Regions from separate parts of the Variovorax sp. RA8 genome, predicted to be linked through region 1. Evidence: predicted binding sites of a transcription regulator. Region 1 holds the regulator's gene; the other holds the start of a gene.

What was found. The regulator NrdR, encoded in region 1, represses ribonucleotide reductase genes. The targets are predictions, from matches to a motif close to CACNANATNTNGTG.
Region 2: a site for NrdR is predicted at 5,773-5,786, ahead of E5P3_RS05590 (ribonucleoside-diphosphate reductase subunit alpha). Genes of this name have one in related genera too.

The regions. Positions count from the first base shown of each region.
Region 1 covers NZ_LR594662.1:3,581,067-3,588,291, reverse strand. The annotation lists gene E5P3_RS16775 (pilus assembly protein) at 1-2,276, opposite strand, end outside; gene E5P3_RS16770 (pilus assembly PilX family protein) at 2,290-2,916, opposite strand; gene E5P3_RS16765 (PilW family protein) at 2,919-3,854, opposite strand; gene pilV (type IV pilus modification protein PilV) at 3,905-4,513, opposite strand; gene nrdR (transcriptional regulator NrdR) at 4,670-5,113, opposite strand; gene glyA (serine hydroxymethyltransferase) at 5,133-6,377, opposite strand; ZMP/ZTP riboswitch at 6,420-6,547, opposite strand; gene E5P3_RS16745 (lytic transglycosylase domain-containing protein) at 6,586-7,225, opposite strand, start outside.
Region 2 covers NZ_LR594662.1:1,162,985-1,170,209, forward strand. The annotation lists gene E5P3_RS05575 (carbohydrate kinase family protein) at 1-610, shown strand, start outside; gene E5P3_RS05580 (histone H1-like DNA-binding protein) at 681-1,163, opposite strand; gene E5P3_RS05585 (ribonucleotide-diphosphate reductase subunit beta) at 1,359-2,588, opposite strand; gene E5P3_RS05590 (ribonucleoside-diphosphate reductase subunit alpha) at 2,738-5,659, opposite strand; gene ampD (1,6-anhydro-N-acetylmuramyl-L-alanine amidase AmpD) at 6,009-6,617, opposite strand; gene E5P3_RS05600 (sigma-54-dependent transcriptional regulator) at 6,595-7,225, opposite strand, start outside.

The DNA.
Region 1 (7,225 bases):
AGGCCGGGACGTTGCTTGCTCTCCTGGTCGGTCCAGTTCGTTCCTCGGATGTCATGCGTGTGAGCCCAATAGGCCGTACCGACGAGATCAAACTGGTCGCCGAAGGTATAGGGATTCGGGGAGTTAGGGTTGCCCGTGCTTCGAGTCTCGCCCTTTCCATCGACATATGAACGTACGAGACCCCCTTCGAATGCCGCGACAGTGTTGCGCCAGGTTCTGAAATCCGGAACATTGGCTGCAGAGTTTGCGGCGGGAAAGCGCGCATAGTCCAGGCCGTCGTGGGATTCGATGTCGCCTATGGCAACGATGTTGTTTTTGAGGCAGGTGTAGTCGCCGGCTCGAGACCCGTTGGCAAAGGGATCAAGCCCTGTCCAATCCGCAAAAATAGGGAAGCCGTCATACATCTGCGCCGTAAGGCCCTCGACTGCCTTCGGGCTGGGCGGCAGGCCTTGCAGATATCGCAATGCTTCGTAATAGAGTTCTCCTACCGGATCCCCCTCTTTGTAGCGCCCCAGCTTGGAACCGATGCGGCCGAACTTGTTCAGGTAGTTGACTACGCCGCTGATGGGGGGGGTCTGCGTGGTATCGCCATCGGGGTTGGACTTGAAGATGCCCGTTTGGCGATCCCATTCGGCTGCGGTGTTCCCGTTGGCAGGCGTGTTTTCCTGGCCATTGTTGTCGTAGGTCTTGCTGCCGACCCATTTCATGGGCGCGCGCAGCACGCCTCCATAACGGCGGCTAGCGGTACCGTCGTAACCTTGGTCCAATGCGTATCCGAACGCAGCTAGCCGGAACGAGTTGCTGTATTTTTGTATGGTGCCGGTGGGCTTGAACTGATTGCTGGGGTAACGGGTGCAGAAGTTGTGCTCGGATCCGTATTCGCGAACATCCAGCAGATTGCCTGACGCGTCCTGATCGCAAACCTTGACGCGTGCGTAGAAAAAGCCGTCGCTGTTGAGAGGCTTGGGCTTCCAGGAGCCCGTGTAGGCGCGTACGTAGCACTTCTTGGCAGCATTGACGGCAGGGTCGCCAAATACCTCGAGGCCGTTGCATGGGACTGTGCCCGAAGCCGGCAGGAGAAACCATACGGTGCCTGTACCGTACCAGACTTCCTGGATCCCGGTAAGTGTGCAGGCGCCGCCTTGGGACGCACATTCCACCGCATCCGCAGGTAGTGGCTGGGTCGTGTATATGGTGCGAGGACCAATTGTGGAGGACGATGGCGCCCATGATCCGGTGTAATTGCGCGTGTAGCATGCTTTGGCGACTCCAAAAGCAGGGTCGCCAAACACGGAGGCACTGCAGAGGACGCTGTCCGATGCCGGCGCCACGGCCCACTGAGTCCCAGTGCCATACCAGACTTCCTTGATCCCGCTGAATGTACATGTAACATCCTCTGTCGCACATGCAGGCGAAGCATCGGCAGGCAAGGCTTGAGCCACATTGACAGCAGGCGCTACTCTGTTGGGAACTTCGGCCGCCAGTCTTTGTGCACCGTTCTTGCCGCCGCAACCACCGGACGCGCTTAGCCCAAAATAGATCTTGTTGAGCGTGTTGAGTACATAGATGTTGTAGGCTCCGGCGGCCGCGCGCATGGCAATTGGAACAGCGCCCCAGTAGTTGCCTGTGCCTCCGCCATTGCGTAGCACGATTTTGGACGGAAAGGTGACGCTGTTCCACAAACACTGGGGGTCTCCGTCGGGCAGGACTGCCCGCTGAAGAATCGTCAGATCTTCGCGATCGATGTAGCGATCGCCTCCCGACAGTGCGAGGCGAAGCATGTCAATGGCGGAACTACTCGACCAATTAAGAAAGTTACCGCTGAATGCATCGGCACAAGTCCGGCCGGTTGCGGGACCAATGCGGTCGAAGCGCTTGTAGTCAGCCTTTGACTGGGAAGCCAAGGGCGTCTCTGTTGGGCTGTCGTTGTAGGCGTAGCAGGATTCGGTATCGTAATAGCCGATGTATTCAGTGCTAGGGGTGTAGGTAGTGTCGAGTGTACTGTTTGGCGCACCGAGGTACTGCGCACCCGCGGTCGGCCACTCCACGGAAAGAGCCAAGGCCATGGTCGGCTTCTCTCTCGTGCCGGTCGCGTACAAAGGGTCGTCCGCAAGCGCCACGGGCGGAATGGCAGGCGGAGCCGTCTGGCTATGCACGACAAGCGAAATGGCAAGGGCGACACAGGGAAGCGACAGCCACGCCAGCAGGCGTCGGCGTGTGCGCAGGAATTTCTGCAGCCAGTGCCCGGAATTACAGAGATGGTCGAACATGAGCATGAGAGTCCCTACGCTAGTTTCTATAGATGATCTGAGTCACTGCCTGAATGTCATCGCGGGGTCCGAATCCCATGGCCGTCACTCGGAAGACATATTTGTTGACCGAGGAAAGATCCCGTTCGCCGGGATCGGGAATGGGCTCGATCACATAGCGAGGTGCTTGGAAGGGCTCTATGCCATTGGGGACACTGGTGTTGTTGGCTGCGAAGCTCCGGCCGGTGAAACGGCCGAACTCGACGGTTTTCGCATTGCTGCCGGTGACGGCGAAATTCACCTTTTGCCAAGCCGGCTTTCCGCTCATGGCGAGTTCGCACAATCCCAGCGTGCTGATGCCCCCCGAGGTCACGTTGGTTCCACAGTCGGCGACGAACACATTTGTGTTCTGAAGCGAACCCAGAACAGCGCTGCGATTGCCGGTGCCAGGTCCGTGGATGTCGAATTCCGCGTCTTGCAGCGCCGCCTCCGCAGCTTGCCAAGCCATCTGCATATCGCGGTCGTTGCGTGCGCCGCGCTCGGCCAAGAGGGCAATCTGCGCACCACCGACTCCGAGGATCGAAACGACGATCAGGATCAGCAGCACCACGATCAAGGAAGCGCCGCTCTGGCGGCTCGTGCATCGAGCTTGCAAAGGTAGCTTCATGTTTACTCCCCCTGGTCGTTGCGCAGATGGACCGTGAAGCTCACAACTTGCCTCAGCCTGCCATCGACCGGCGCCTGATACTGGCTGCCGACGTCGCCAGTTGATGCAAAGCTGGCACTACCAAGAGGGAAAAATGTCCGCGCTTCGGATTTTTGAGTGGATGCGGCGTCGCTGCGCAAGACAAGTCCGATACGCAGGCTGCGCACCCGTCGCCAGTTGGCGCGGGTGGCTGCGGCATCGCCTGCGACCTCGAACTCATTGGCACGGATGTAGCTATCGGGCACAGTGTCCGGTGTCCGGGCGGTGTCTGCGGGGTCGATAGCCGTCCCGGGATTGACGCCATCAACGCCGTACAGCACTTGAAAATTTTCGACGCCGCGGATCAGCGTCACTGCTGAATCGAAAGGTGGTGAACCTGTGTCGGAGCGATAGCATTTCAGCGCGGGCTCGCCGTCGTTGGACATGTCCACGAAGAACACGCTGGTTCGCGCGTCGTCGCGGTTGCTCGCTGGCGTGTCGGCTGGCTGCCCGGCGCAATCGATCATCCCCGAATCTGCCTTCCCCGAGCCAGGAAAGGTTTCGGTGGGTTGGAAGCGCAGGACGAGAACATCGCCGAAGGAACCCGAAGGCCTCGGGCTACCGTTGTCCAGTGAAGTCCTGCTTGCCAGGGCATTGTCGAAACCAAACACATAGGGCAGCGCGCTGGCACCCGATCCAACAGTGGCGCTGCGTTTCGTTGCGACATTGGATACGTCTCGGTAGCCAGCCTGAACCGCAAGACGTTGGATGAGGCTGGTGGCGAAGCGGGCGTTGTCACGCAACTGCGAAGCCGAATCGACAGTGGTAAAGCCGCGGCGCGCAGCGAGCAGTGCAGAAGTCGCCGCCAAGACGATCAGCAGGCCCACCACCATGGCAACGAGCAATTCGACGAGCGTCATGCCAGTCAGCGGACGGCGCCCTTGAAGGGAGCGAAAGCGGGTTGCGTGCTTCATAGCGTGGTGCTGCCAGCAGTAACAGGCACGATCACGCCTGGCCGGTTTTCATCGCGTGCTGCGGTCGCGCGGATGGTCCGGCTTTGCTCCGCGGCATTGGTGGACAAGTGGCTCCAGCCGATCTTGATGACAAGAAGATCGTTCGTTGCACCTGCCGTGCAATCCCACTGCGGCAATCCGTCGCCTGTGTACGGCGCCGTGTCTGAACAGATCTTGACCCGTGCGCCGGGAAGGTCTTCCCCCACGCGGGCTAGCCAGTCTGTCATTTCGGCGTTGGCTACCAGCGTTGTATTGGCGCACGATGAGCCGACTGACAAACAGGAGGATGTCGTCGCCGGAGCCAGCGGGGCGGAAGAGAAATCGCCGATGTAGGGATTGGAGGCGTCCAGCATCGCGACGTTCTTGTTGCCGCGCATCATCTCGGCCAGTTCGCGTGCGAGATCAACGGCGACTGATTGCAGGCGGGCTTCGCGGTTGTTCTGCAAGGCCATTGCCTGCAAGCCCACCATGCCCAGCAAGCCAAATGAAAGTACCAGCAGTGCGACGAGCACCTCGATCAGAGAAAAGCCCGATGCTCGCCTGCGCGGTTGAATACTCGACTGCACCACTGACTCCAGCAAAGAGGCCGCCGGGATGGCGACTCAGCCGGCGATTCTGGGAGGCAGAGGGGGAGAAGAAGGGGCCGCTGGGCGGCGTCGTCGAGCCGTTGAGCCCGGGACTCTGGCGCCATCTGACGACGGCGGCGAGCTTTTGTCAGAAAGTCAGATGTCTCGGAGCAACTGCCGGAACTCGTCCACGTCCTCGAAGCTGCGATACACGGAGGCAAAGCGCACGTACGCCACCTTGTCCATGCGCTTGAGCTCGCGCATCACAAGTTCGCCGACCTTGGTGGATTCGATCTCGCGCATTCCGCTGGACAGCAGCTTCTGCTCGATGCGCAAGAGCGCATGGTCGATCTGCTCGATGCTCACCGGCCGCTTGCGCAGCGCCAGCATCATCGAGGCGCGGACCTTCTTGGCGTCGAAGTCGGCGCGGCTGCCGTCCTTCTTGACCACCACCGGGAAGTTGACGTCCGGGCGCTCGTAGGTGGTAAAGCGCTTTTCGCAGGTGCCGCACTGACGGCGGCGCCGCACGAAGTCGGCATCCTCCGACACGCGGGTCTCGACGACCTGCGTTTCGAGATGACCGCAGAAAGGGCACTTCATGCGGACGCCATGCGCTTGATCAGCGGTAGACCGGGAAGCGGCTGGTCAGCGCATGCACCTTGGCGCGGACCGCCTCGATGGTGGCGGCGTCGCGCGGGTTGTCCAGCACGTCGGCGATCAGGTTCGCGGTGAGGCGCGCCTCCTCGTCCTTGAAGCCGCGCGTCGTCATCGCGGGCGTGCCGATGCGCACGCCGCTGGTCACCATCGGCTTCTCGGGATCATTGGGGATGGCGTTCTTGTTGATCGTCATGTGGGCACTGCCCAGCACGCTCTCGGCCTCCTTGCCGGTGATGCCCTTGGCGCGCAGGTCGACCAGCATCACGTGGCTTTCCGTGCGTCCGCTGACGATGCGCAGGCCGCGCGCGCTCAACGTCTCGGCCACGATCTGCGCGTTCTTCACGACCTGCTGCTGGTAGACCTTGAATTCCGGCGACAACGCTTCCTTGAAGGCCACGGCCTTGGCCGCGATGACGTGCATCAGCGGACCGCCCTGCAGGCCTGGGAAGATCGCGCTGTTGATGGCCTTCTCGTGCTGCGACTTCATCAGGATGATGCCGCCGCGCGGGCCGCGCAGGCTCTTGTGGGTGGTGGAGGTCACCACGTCCGCGTGCGGCACGGGGTTGGGATACACGCCAGCCGCGACCAGGCCCGCGTAGTGGGCGATGTCGACCATGAAAATGGCGCCGACGTCCTTCGCCACCTTGGCGAAGCGCTCGAAATCGATGCGCAGCGAATAGGCCGAGGCGCCCGCGATGATCAGCTTGGGCATGGCGTCGTGCGCCTTGCGCTCCATCACGTCGTAGTCGATTTCTTCCTTGTCGTCGAGGCCGTAGCTCACGACGTTGAACCACTTGCCGCTCATGTTGAGCGGCATGCCATGGGTCAGGTGGCCGCCTTCGGCCAGGCTCATGCCCATGATGGTGTCGCCAGGCTTGAGGAAGGCGAGCATCACGGCCTCGTTGGCCGAGGCGCCGCAGTGGGCCTGCACGTTGGCTGCGTCGGCGCCGAAGAGCTGCTTGACGCGGTCGATGGCCAGTTGCTCGGCCACGTCGACGTGCTCGCAGCCGCCGTAGTAACGCTTGCCGGGGTAGCCCTCGGCGTATTTGTTGGTGAGCTGCGAGCCTTGCGCAGCCATGACGGCCGGGGAGGCGTAGTTCTCGCTCGCGATCAGCTCGATGTGCTGTTCCTGGCGGGTGTTCTCGGCCTGGATGGCGGCCCAGATTTCGGGATCGGTCTGTTCGACCAGGATCTGGCGGTTGTACATGGCAGTCCTTTAAGACGGATGGTCCTTGTTCTTCAACCAAACAAGGGCTGCCCAGGCGAACGGCGGAACGCCTGCTGTGCGCCGCAGGCGGCACGCTTCCCAGTGGTCATCCACGTCAGCGCATGGCACCTGAATAGGTGCGGCGCCTATCGCCAGTCGCGTGCCGTGCGAGTGTAGCCGACGGGTTCGGGCGCCGCTGTAAAAAGGCCTAAAGATCGGAGACCAGCGCCACCTTCTGCTGGCTGTCGCCTTCCGGCTTGGCCGGCGCGACCACCGGCAGGGGCTGCGCCCGCATGCCGGGCGGCGTGGGTGCGGTGGAGGGCGCACGGCCGGCGATCACCAGCTGCAGCCGCGCATGCTCGGCCAACACCTTGCCCGCATAGCCGCCGTCGTCCGGCAGGTTGGCTGCACCCACGTAGTACTTGAGGCCGCCTTCGAGCGAACCCGCCCGCGCGATGCATTCCTGCAGGACCTTGACGCCGACACGCATGTTGGTCACGGGGTCGAAGGCAGTCAGGGTACCGCCGGCGCTTTCATACTTCTCGCCGTGCACCCGGGTCATCACCTGCATCAGGCCCTGGGCACCGACATGGCTCTGGGCGAAGGGATTGAAGCTGGACTCGACGGCCATGATCGCCAGGATCAACGTGGGATCGAGCTTGGTGCGCTTGCCGATCTCGAAGGCTTCCGACACCAGCACGCTCAACGGTTCGACCGCCACGCGGTACTTCTTACTCAGCCAGTAGGCGACCGCGGCTTGCGGCTTCGGCAGCTCGTGCGGGCTGGCCGCCGTCGTGCGGTCGATGGCCGTCGGCTCCAGGTCGGAGACCTCGGGCGGCGGCTTGCGC
Region 2 (7,225 bases), 2.4 Mb from region 1:
CACCGCGCAGGCGATGATCATGAACGACCGCGACAACAACCAGATCACGGCCTTCCATCCGGGGGCCATGCAGCAGGCGCACATCACGAAGGTGACGGCGCGCGACGACATCCGCCTCGGCATCGTGGCCCCCGACGGACGCGAGGCGATGCTGCAGCACGCCGAGCAGTTCAACGCGGCCAACATTCCGTTCGTCTTCGATCCCGGCCAGGGCCTGCCGATGTTCGACGGCGAGGCGCTGCGGCATTTCGTGGAGTTGGCGAGCTGGGTGGTGGTCAACGACTACGAGGGAAAGATGCTCTCGCAGCGCACGGGTTGGAGCTTCGCCGAGATTTCCGAACGCGTGCAGGGCTTGGTCGTCACCCTCGCGGCCGAGGGCTGCGAGGTGTGGACCCGGGGCGAGCGCGAGCATGTGCTGGCCGTCAAGCCCACCGCCGTGGTCGAGCCCACGGGTTGCGGCGATGCCTGGCGCGGCGCGCTGCTGTACGGCCTGGAGCAGGGCTGGCCGCTCTCGCGCTGTGCTGCTCTGGGCAACCGCCTTGGCGCGCTCAAGATCGCGCAGCGCGGCCCGCAGAACTACCAGGTGGATCGCCAGGCGCTTGGACTCTGAGCCTCGGTCTGCAATAAAAAAAGCCCGGCACCGAAGTGCCGGGCTTTTGCCTTCAAGGCTGCTGAGCGACTCAGGGCTTGCTGGCCGTCGGGAACGGCCAGGCTGCCTGTGGGTTCAGCGTCGTTTGCGCCGCAGGCGCAGGCGTGACGGCGGCCTTGGCAGGCGCCTTCGCGGCCTTCTTGGCAGCAGGCTTCTTCGCTGCTTTCTTGGCGGCGGGCTTCTTGGCTGCGGCCTTCTTCGCAGGCGCCTTCTTCGCCGGCGCCTTTTTCGCTGCGGCCTTCTTCGCCGGCGCCTTCTTGGCTGCCGCCTTCTTGGCAGGAGCCTTCTTCGCTGCGGCCTTCTTCGCCGGCGCCTTCTTGGCCGCTACCTTCTTGGCAGGAGCCTTCTTCGCTGCGGCCTTCTTCGCCGGCGCCTTCTTGGCCGCTACCTTCTTGGCAGGAGCCTTCTTCGCTGCGACCTTCTTGGCCGGTGCCTTCTTTGCAGCAGCGACCTTCTTGGCCGGAGCCTTCTTTGCAGCGGCTTTTTTCGCCGGCGCTTTCTTTGCAGTTGCCATTTCTCTTTTCTCCTTGATCAAGTTGAAAAAATCAACCTTTGAAGCACTCCACGCATGTTGGTCATCGTGAAGCGATTCATGGCGTTGGATCGAGCTCCAGCGCCATGAACACCTGCGCCTTCACCGCCGCCGCACTCTCCGGTGCGTGTCGACGGTGATGGCTATTCTTGAATGCATTTTTCTTGTCGGAACAATTCAATCCCAGGAGAGCGCACCACCCGATTGATACTCGATCACCCGGGTCTCGAAGAAATTGCGCTCCTTCTTCAGGTCAATCATTTCGCTCATCCAGGGGAAGGGGTTTTCCTCGTTCGGGAAGAGCGTTTCCAGGCCGATCTGCTGCGCCCGCCGGTTGGCGATGTAGCGCAGGTAGCCCTTGAACATGGAGGCATTCATGCCGAGCACGCCGCGAGGCATGGTGTCTTCGGCGTAGCGGTACTCGAGCTCCACGGCCTTCAGGAAGAGGGCCTTGATCTCCGCCTTGAACTCCGCGGTCCAGAGGTGGGGGTTCTCGAGCTTCAGCTGGTTGATCAGGTCGATGCCGAAATTGCAGTGCATCGATTCGTCGCGCAAGATGTACTGGTACTGCTCGGCGGCACCGGTCATCTTGTTCTGGCGGCCCAGCGCGAGGATCTGCGTGAAGCCTACATAGAAGAACAGGCCTTCCATCAGGCAGGCGAAGACGATCAGCGACTTGAGCAGCGTCTGGTCGTTCTCGTGCGTGCCGGTGTGGAAGTTGGGGTCGCTGATGGCGTCGATGAAGGGGATGAGGAACTGGTCCTTCTCGCGGATCGACGGCACCTCGTTGTAGGCGTTGAAGATCTCGCTCTCGTCCAGGCCCAGCGACTCGACGATGTACTGGTAGGCGTGGGTGTGGATCGCTTCCTCGAAGGCCTGGCGCAGCAGGAACTGGCGGCATTCGGGCGCCGTGATGTGGCGGTAGGTGCCCAGCACGATGTTGTTGGCGGCCAGCGAGTCGGCCGTCACGAAGAAGCCGAGGTTGCGCTTGACGATGCGGCGCTCGTCCTCGCTCAGGCCGTTCGGGTCTTTCCAGAGCGCGATGTCGCGCGTCATGTTCACTTCCTGCGGCATCCAGTGGTTGGCGCAGGTGGCGAGGTACTTCTCCCACGCCCACTTGTACTTGAACGGCACCAGCTGGTTGACGTCGGTCTGGCCGTTGATGATGCGCTTGTCGGCCGCCTTGACGCGGCGCGCGGCCGGCATCGCGGGCGCGGGCTGCTGCGGTGCGCGCGCGACGGCGCCGTCATCGAGCTTGCGCGGAATGGGGGCGAGGGCGGGCGCTGTTTGCGAAGTCGGATGCTCCAGCGAGCGGCTGGCTTGCGCGTCGCTGTTCGATGGTTGCCGCATGCCTTGTTGCAGATCCTTTGGCAAGGAGGGCTTGACTTCTTCGTCCCAGGTCAACATAGAAAAATCCAATGCTCAAATTATGTGAGCAACGATGTGAGTTGCAAAGTGCTCTTCACATCGCGCTCTATTTATGTTGCCGTTATGTTGTTCGCATGCATCGCCATTTGTCGGGCGATGCCGCGAATCGCTGCATCTTCACGCCGACATCACTGACATGCTTCGCAAGTCGGATCGTCCACGCCGCAGAAGGCGATGTCGGTCGCGGGCATCGCGCTGAGCTGCGCCTGCGCAGCCGCTGCGGCCGCTTCGAGCGCGCTCATGCCTGACGAAGGCGCATCGTTCGAGCCCGAGGACACCGCGTTGAGCCGGCCCGACTGCACCGTGGACTTCTCGGCGTGCGTGGCGCTCTGCGTGCGCAGGTAGTAGGTGGTCTTCAGGCCGCGCAGCCACGCGAGCTTGTAGGTGTCGTCGAGCTTCTTGCCCGAGGCGCCGGCCATGTAGATGTTCAGCGACTGCGCCTGGTCGATCCACTTCTGGCGGCGCGCGGCGGCCTCGACCAGCCAGGTGGTCTCGATCTCGAACGCGGTCGCGTAGAGCGCCTTCACGTCCTGCGGCACGCGGTCGATCGGGCGCAGCGAGCCGTCGAAATGCTTGAGGTCCATCACCATCACGTCGTCCCACAGGCCCAGGCGCTTGAGGTCGCGCACCAGGTAGTGATTGATCACGGTGAACTCGCCGGAGAGGTTGGACTTGACCGAGAGATTGCCGAAGCAGGGCTCGATCGAGGCGTCCACGCCGATGATGTTGGAGATGGTGGCGGTCGGCGCGATGGCGACGCAATTGGAGTTGCGCATGCCGTCGGTCTTGATCTTCTGGCGCAGCGCGTCCCAGTCGAGCGTGGACGAGCGGTCGACCTCGACGTAGCCGCCGCGCGCCTTCTCGAGCAGCTCCAGCGTGTCGGGCGGCAACACGCCCTTGTCCCACAGCGAGCCCTTGTAGCTGGAATAACGGCCGCGCTCGCGGGCCAGTTCGGTCGAGGCCCAGTAGGCGTGGTAGCAGATCGCTTCCATCGATTCGTCGGCGAACTGCACGGCCTCCTGCGAGGCGTAGGGGATGCGCAGTTCGTACAGCGCGTCCTGGAAGCCCATCAGGCCCAGGCCGACCGGGCGGTGGCGCAGGTTGGAGTCGCGCGCCTTCTTGACCGCGTAGTAGTTGATGTCGATCACGTTGTCGAGCATGCGCATCGCCGTCGAGACCGTGCGTTGCAGCTTCTCCTGGTCGACCTTGCCGTCCTTCAGGTGCTGCAGCAGGTTGACCGAGCCCAGGTTGCAGACGGCAGTTTCGGTGTCGCTGGTGTTGAGCGTGATCTCGGTGCAGAGGTTGGACGAGTGGACCACGCCGGCGTGCTGCTGGGGCGAGCGCACGTTGCAGGCGTCCTTGAAGGTGATCCAGGGATGGCCGGTCTCGAACAGCATCGTGAGCATCTTGCGCCAGAGGTCGGTGGCCTGGACCGTGCGGCTGGGCTTGATCTCGCCGCGCGCGGCCTTCTCTTCATAGGCGACGTAGGCGGCCTCGAAGTCGGCGCCGAACTTGTCGTGCAGGTCAGGCACGTTGGAGGGCGAGAACAGCGTCCAGTTGCCCTTTTCCATCACGCGGCGCATGAACAGGTCGGGAATCCAGTTCGCCGTGTTCATGTCGTGCGTGCGGCGACGGTCGTCGCCGGTGTTCTTGCGCAGCTCCAGGAACTCCTCGATGTCGAGGTGCCAGCTTTCGAGGTAGGTGCAGACTGCACCCTTGCGCTTGCCGCCCTGGTTGACCGCGACGGCGGTGTCGTTCACGACCTTCAGGAAGGGCACCACGCCCTGCGACTCGCCGTTGGTGCCCTTGATGTGGCTGCCCAGCGCGCGCACGCGCGTCCAGTCGTTGCCCAGGCCGCCCGCGAACTTGGAGAGCAGGGCGTTTTCCTTGATGGACTCGTAGATGCCGTCCAGGTCGTCGGGCACGGTGGTCAGGTAGCAGCTGGAGAGCTGCGAGCGCAGCGTGCCGCTGTTGAACAGCGTGGGCGTGCTGGACATGAAGTCGAAGGAGGACAGCACCTCGTAGAACTCGATCGCGCGTGCTTCGCGGTCGATTTCGTTCAGCGCCAGGCCCATCGCCACGCGCATGAAGAAGGCCTGCGGCAGCTCGATGCGGGTCTTGCGCACGTGCAGGAAGTAGCGGTCGTACAGGGTCTGCAGGCCGAGGTAGTCGAACTGCAGATCGCGCTCGGGCTTGAGCGCGGCGCCCAGGCGGGCCAGGTCGTACTGCAGCAGCTTCTCGTCGAGCAGCTCGTTGTCCACGCCCTTCTTGATGAACAGCGGGAAGTTGTCGGCATAGGCCTGGGCACGCTCGGCGGCCGGCACTTCGCGGCCGACCACTTCCTTGAAGATCGTGTGCAGCAGCAGGCGTGCGGTGGCGAAGGTGTAGTCGGGGTCCTTCTCGATCAGGGTGCGGGCGGCGAGGATGGAAGCCTTGTAGACCTCGTCGAGCGGCACGCCGTCGTAGAGGTTGCGCATGGTCTCGGCCACGATCGGGCCGCCGGTGATGCTGTCGCCCAGGCCGGCGCAGGCGGATTCGATCAGGCCCTTGAGCTCGTTGAGGTCGAGCGCCACGCGCTCGCCGCGGTCGAGGACGTGCAGCGTCGAGACGGCGACGGGGGCGTCCTGCTCGCCCTGCCTGGAGCGCTCCTGCGCGCGACGCTCGCGGTACAGCACGTAGGCGCGAGCGATCTCGTGGTGGCCGCCGCGCATCAGGCCGAGCTCGACCTGGTCCTGCACATCCTCGATGTGGAAGGTGCCGCCGCCGGGGCGCGAGCGCAGCATGGCGCGCACCACGCCCTGGGTCAGGGTGTCGACTGTCTCTCGCACGCTGGCGGAGGCCGCGCCCTGGGTGCCGTGCACCGCGAGGAAGGCCTTCATCATCGCGATCGCGATCTTGTTGGGCTCGAAGGGAACGACCGCGCCGTTGCGGCGGATGATCTGGTAGTTGGCAAGCGCATTGCCGGCGGGTGAGCCGGCTTTGTCACGGGCTTGTTGCGGCGTCGAGGGAACGGCGCGGGACGTGACGGGATGGTTCTGGGCAGTTTGCATTCAGTCCTCTGTAGGCAATTCTTGTTGGGGCGGCCGTGCCGCGTCTGGCCGGTTGCTCGGCGTGAAGCACGGGGCAGGGCACACTATATCTGGGGTCTCAGAGGGCCACAACCCACTAGATGTAGTGTTTTCCTTGTAGTTCAATGGCATGCATCCCCGTGAAAGCGGGCCTCGATGGGGAGTTATTCCGCATCGTTGCTGCACGACCTTAGCGCGTACCGCTCTCCATGCGCCCTGCGCACGCATTTGGGCTTGGAAGGCGCATGGTTGCTGAGTGGCCGCGGGCGAGGGCGGCGGTGGCGGCAACGTGGCGCCGGTGCATCAGGGCCGAGGTGAAGATTGAAAAAATTCAGCGCGCCATGACGGTGTCGGGAAACATCGTGCGCTGCCAGCCCAGCTGCTGTTGCAGGAGCACCCAGTCGAAGCCGCTGCCGGGGTCCGCCTTCCGGCCCGGCGCGATGTGCTCGTGGCCCGCGACGAAGGCGATGGCGTAGCGCTGCGCGATGGCGGGACAGAGGCTGGCCAGGGTTTCGTATTGGGCGAACTCGAAGCGCTCGCCCTCCAGGCCTTCGAGCTCGATGCCGATCGAATCGTCGTTGCAGTTGGCGCGGCCGCGCCAGCGCGAGGGCCCGGCATGCCAGGCGCGGTCGTCGCAGCTCACGAACTGCCAGAGCTCGCCGTTGCGGCGCACATAGAAATGGGCCGAGACCTCGAGGCCGCGGATGCTGTCGAAGTAGGGGTGCGCCTCCCAGTCCAACTGGTTCATGAAGAGCTGCTGCACTTCGTCGCCGCCATAGCGGCCGGGCGGAAGGCTGATGGAGTGCAGCACGATCAGGTCGATCTGCGCGCCGGCCGGGCGTGGCCCGAAGTTCGGGGAGCGCAGCGATCTGGCGAATCGGTACCAGCCCTCCTGCCAGAGCTCGGCGCTCGGGCCCTCAGTCGTCGGCGCCGCTGCCATTGTTGTCGTCGCCGCCAGGCGTCGCAATTCCCAGGCGCGCGATGCGATAGCGGATCTGCCGCAGACTCAGGCCCAGCCGCGCCGCGGCCGCGGTGCGGTTGAAGCCGCTTTCCTGCAGTGCGCGCACGAGGATCTCGCGTTCCTGCTGGTCCAGATAGCTTTGCAGGTCGCTCGGGACCGCGACGGGTGGCTTAGCCGCAACCGCCGCGGCCTGCGGCTGTTCGACTGCTGCCGGCGCCGCTGTCTGGGGTGTTGTACTCGCCGGCTCGAGCGGCGCCGCGGGACTCGAAACATCGATGTGCAGCACATCGCCGTCGCTCAGGGCAACCGCACGGTGCAGCAGGTTCTCGAGCTCGCGCACGTTGCCGTTGAGCGGATGCTGCGACAGACGCTGCAGCACCTCGGGCGACAGCGCGGGGATCGGCATGCCGGCGTCGCGCGCGATCCGGGCCAGCAGCGCCTCGCAGAGCGCCGGCAGATCCTCGCGGCGCTCGCGCAGCGCCGGCACCGCGATCTCGATCACGTTGAGCCGGTAGAACAGATCCTGGCGGAAACGGCCGGCCTGCACCTCGGCCTGCAGGTCCTTGTGCGTGGCGCTCACGATGCGC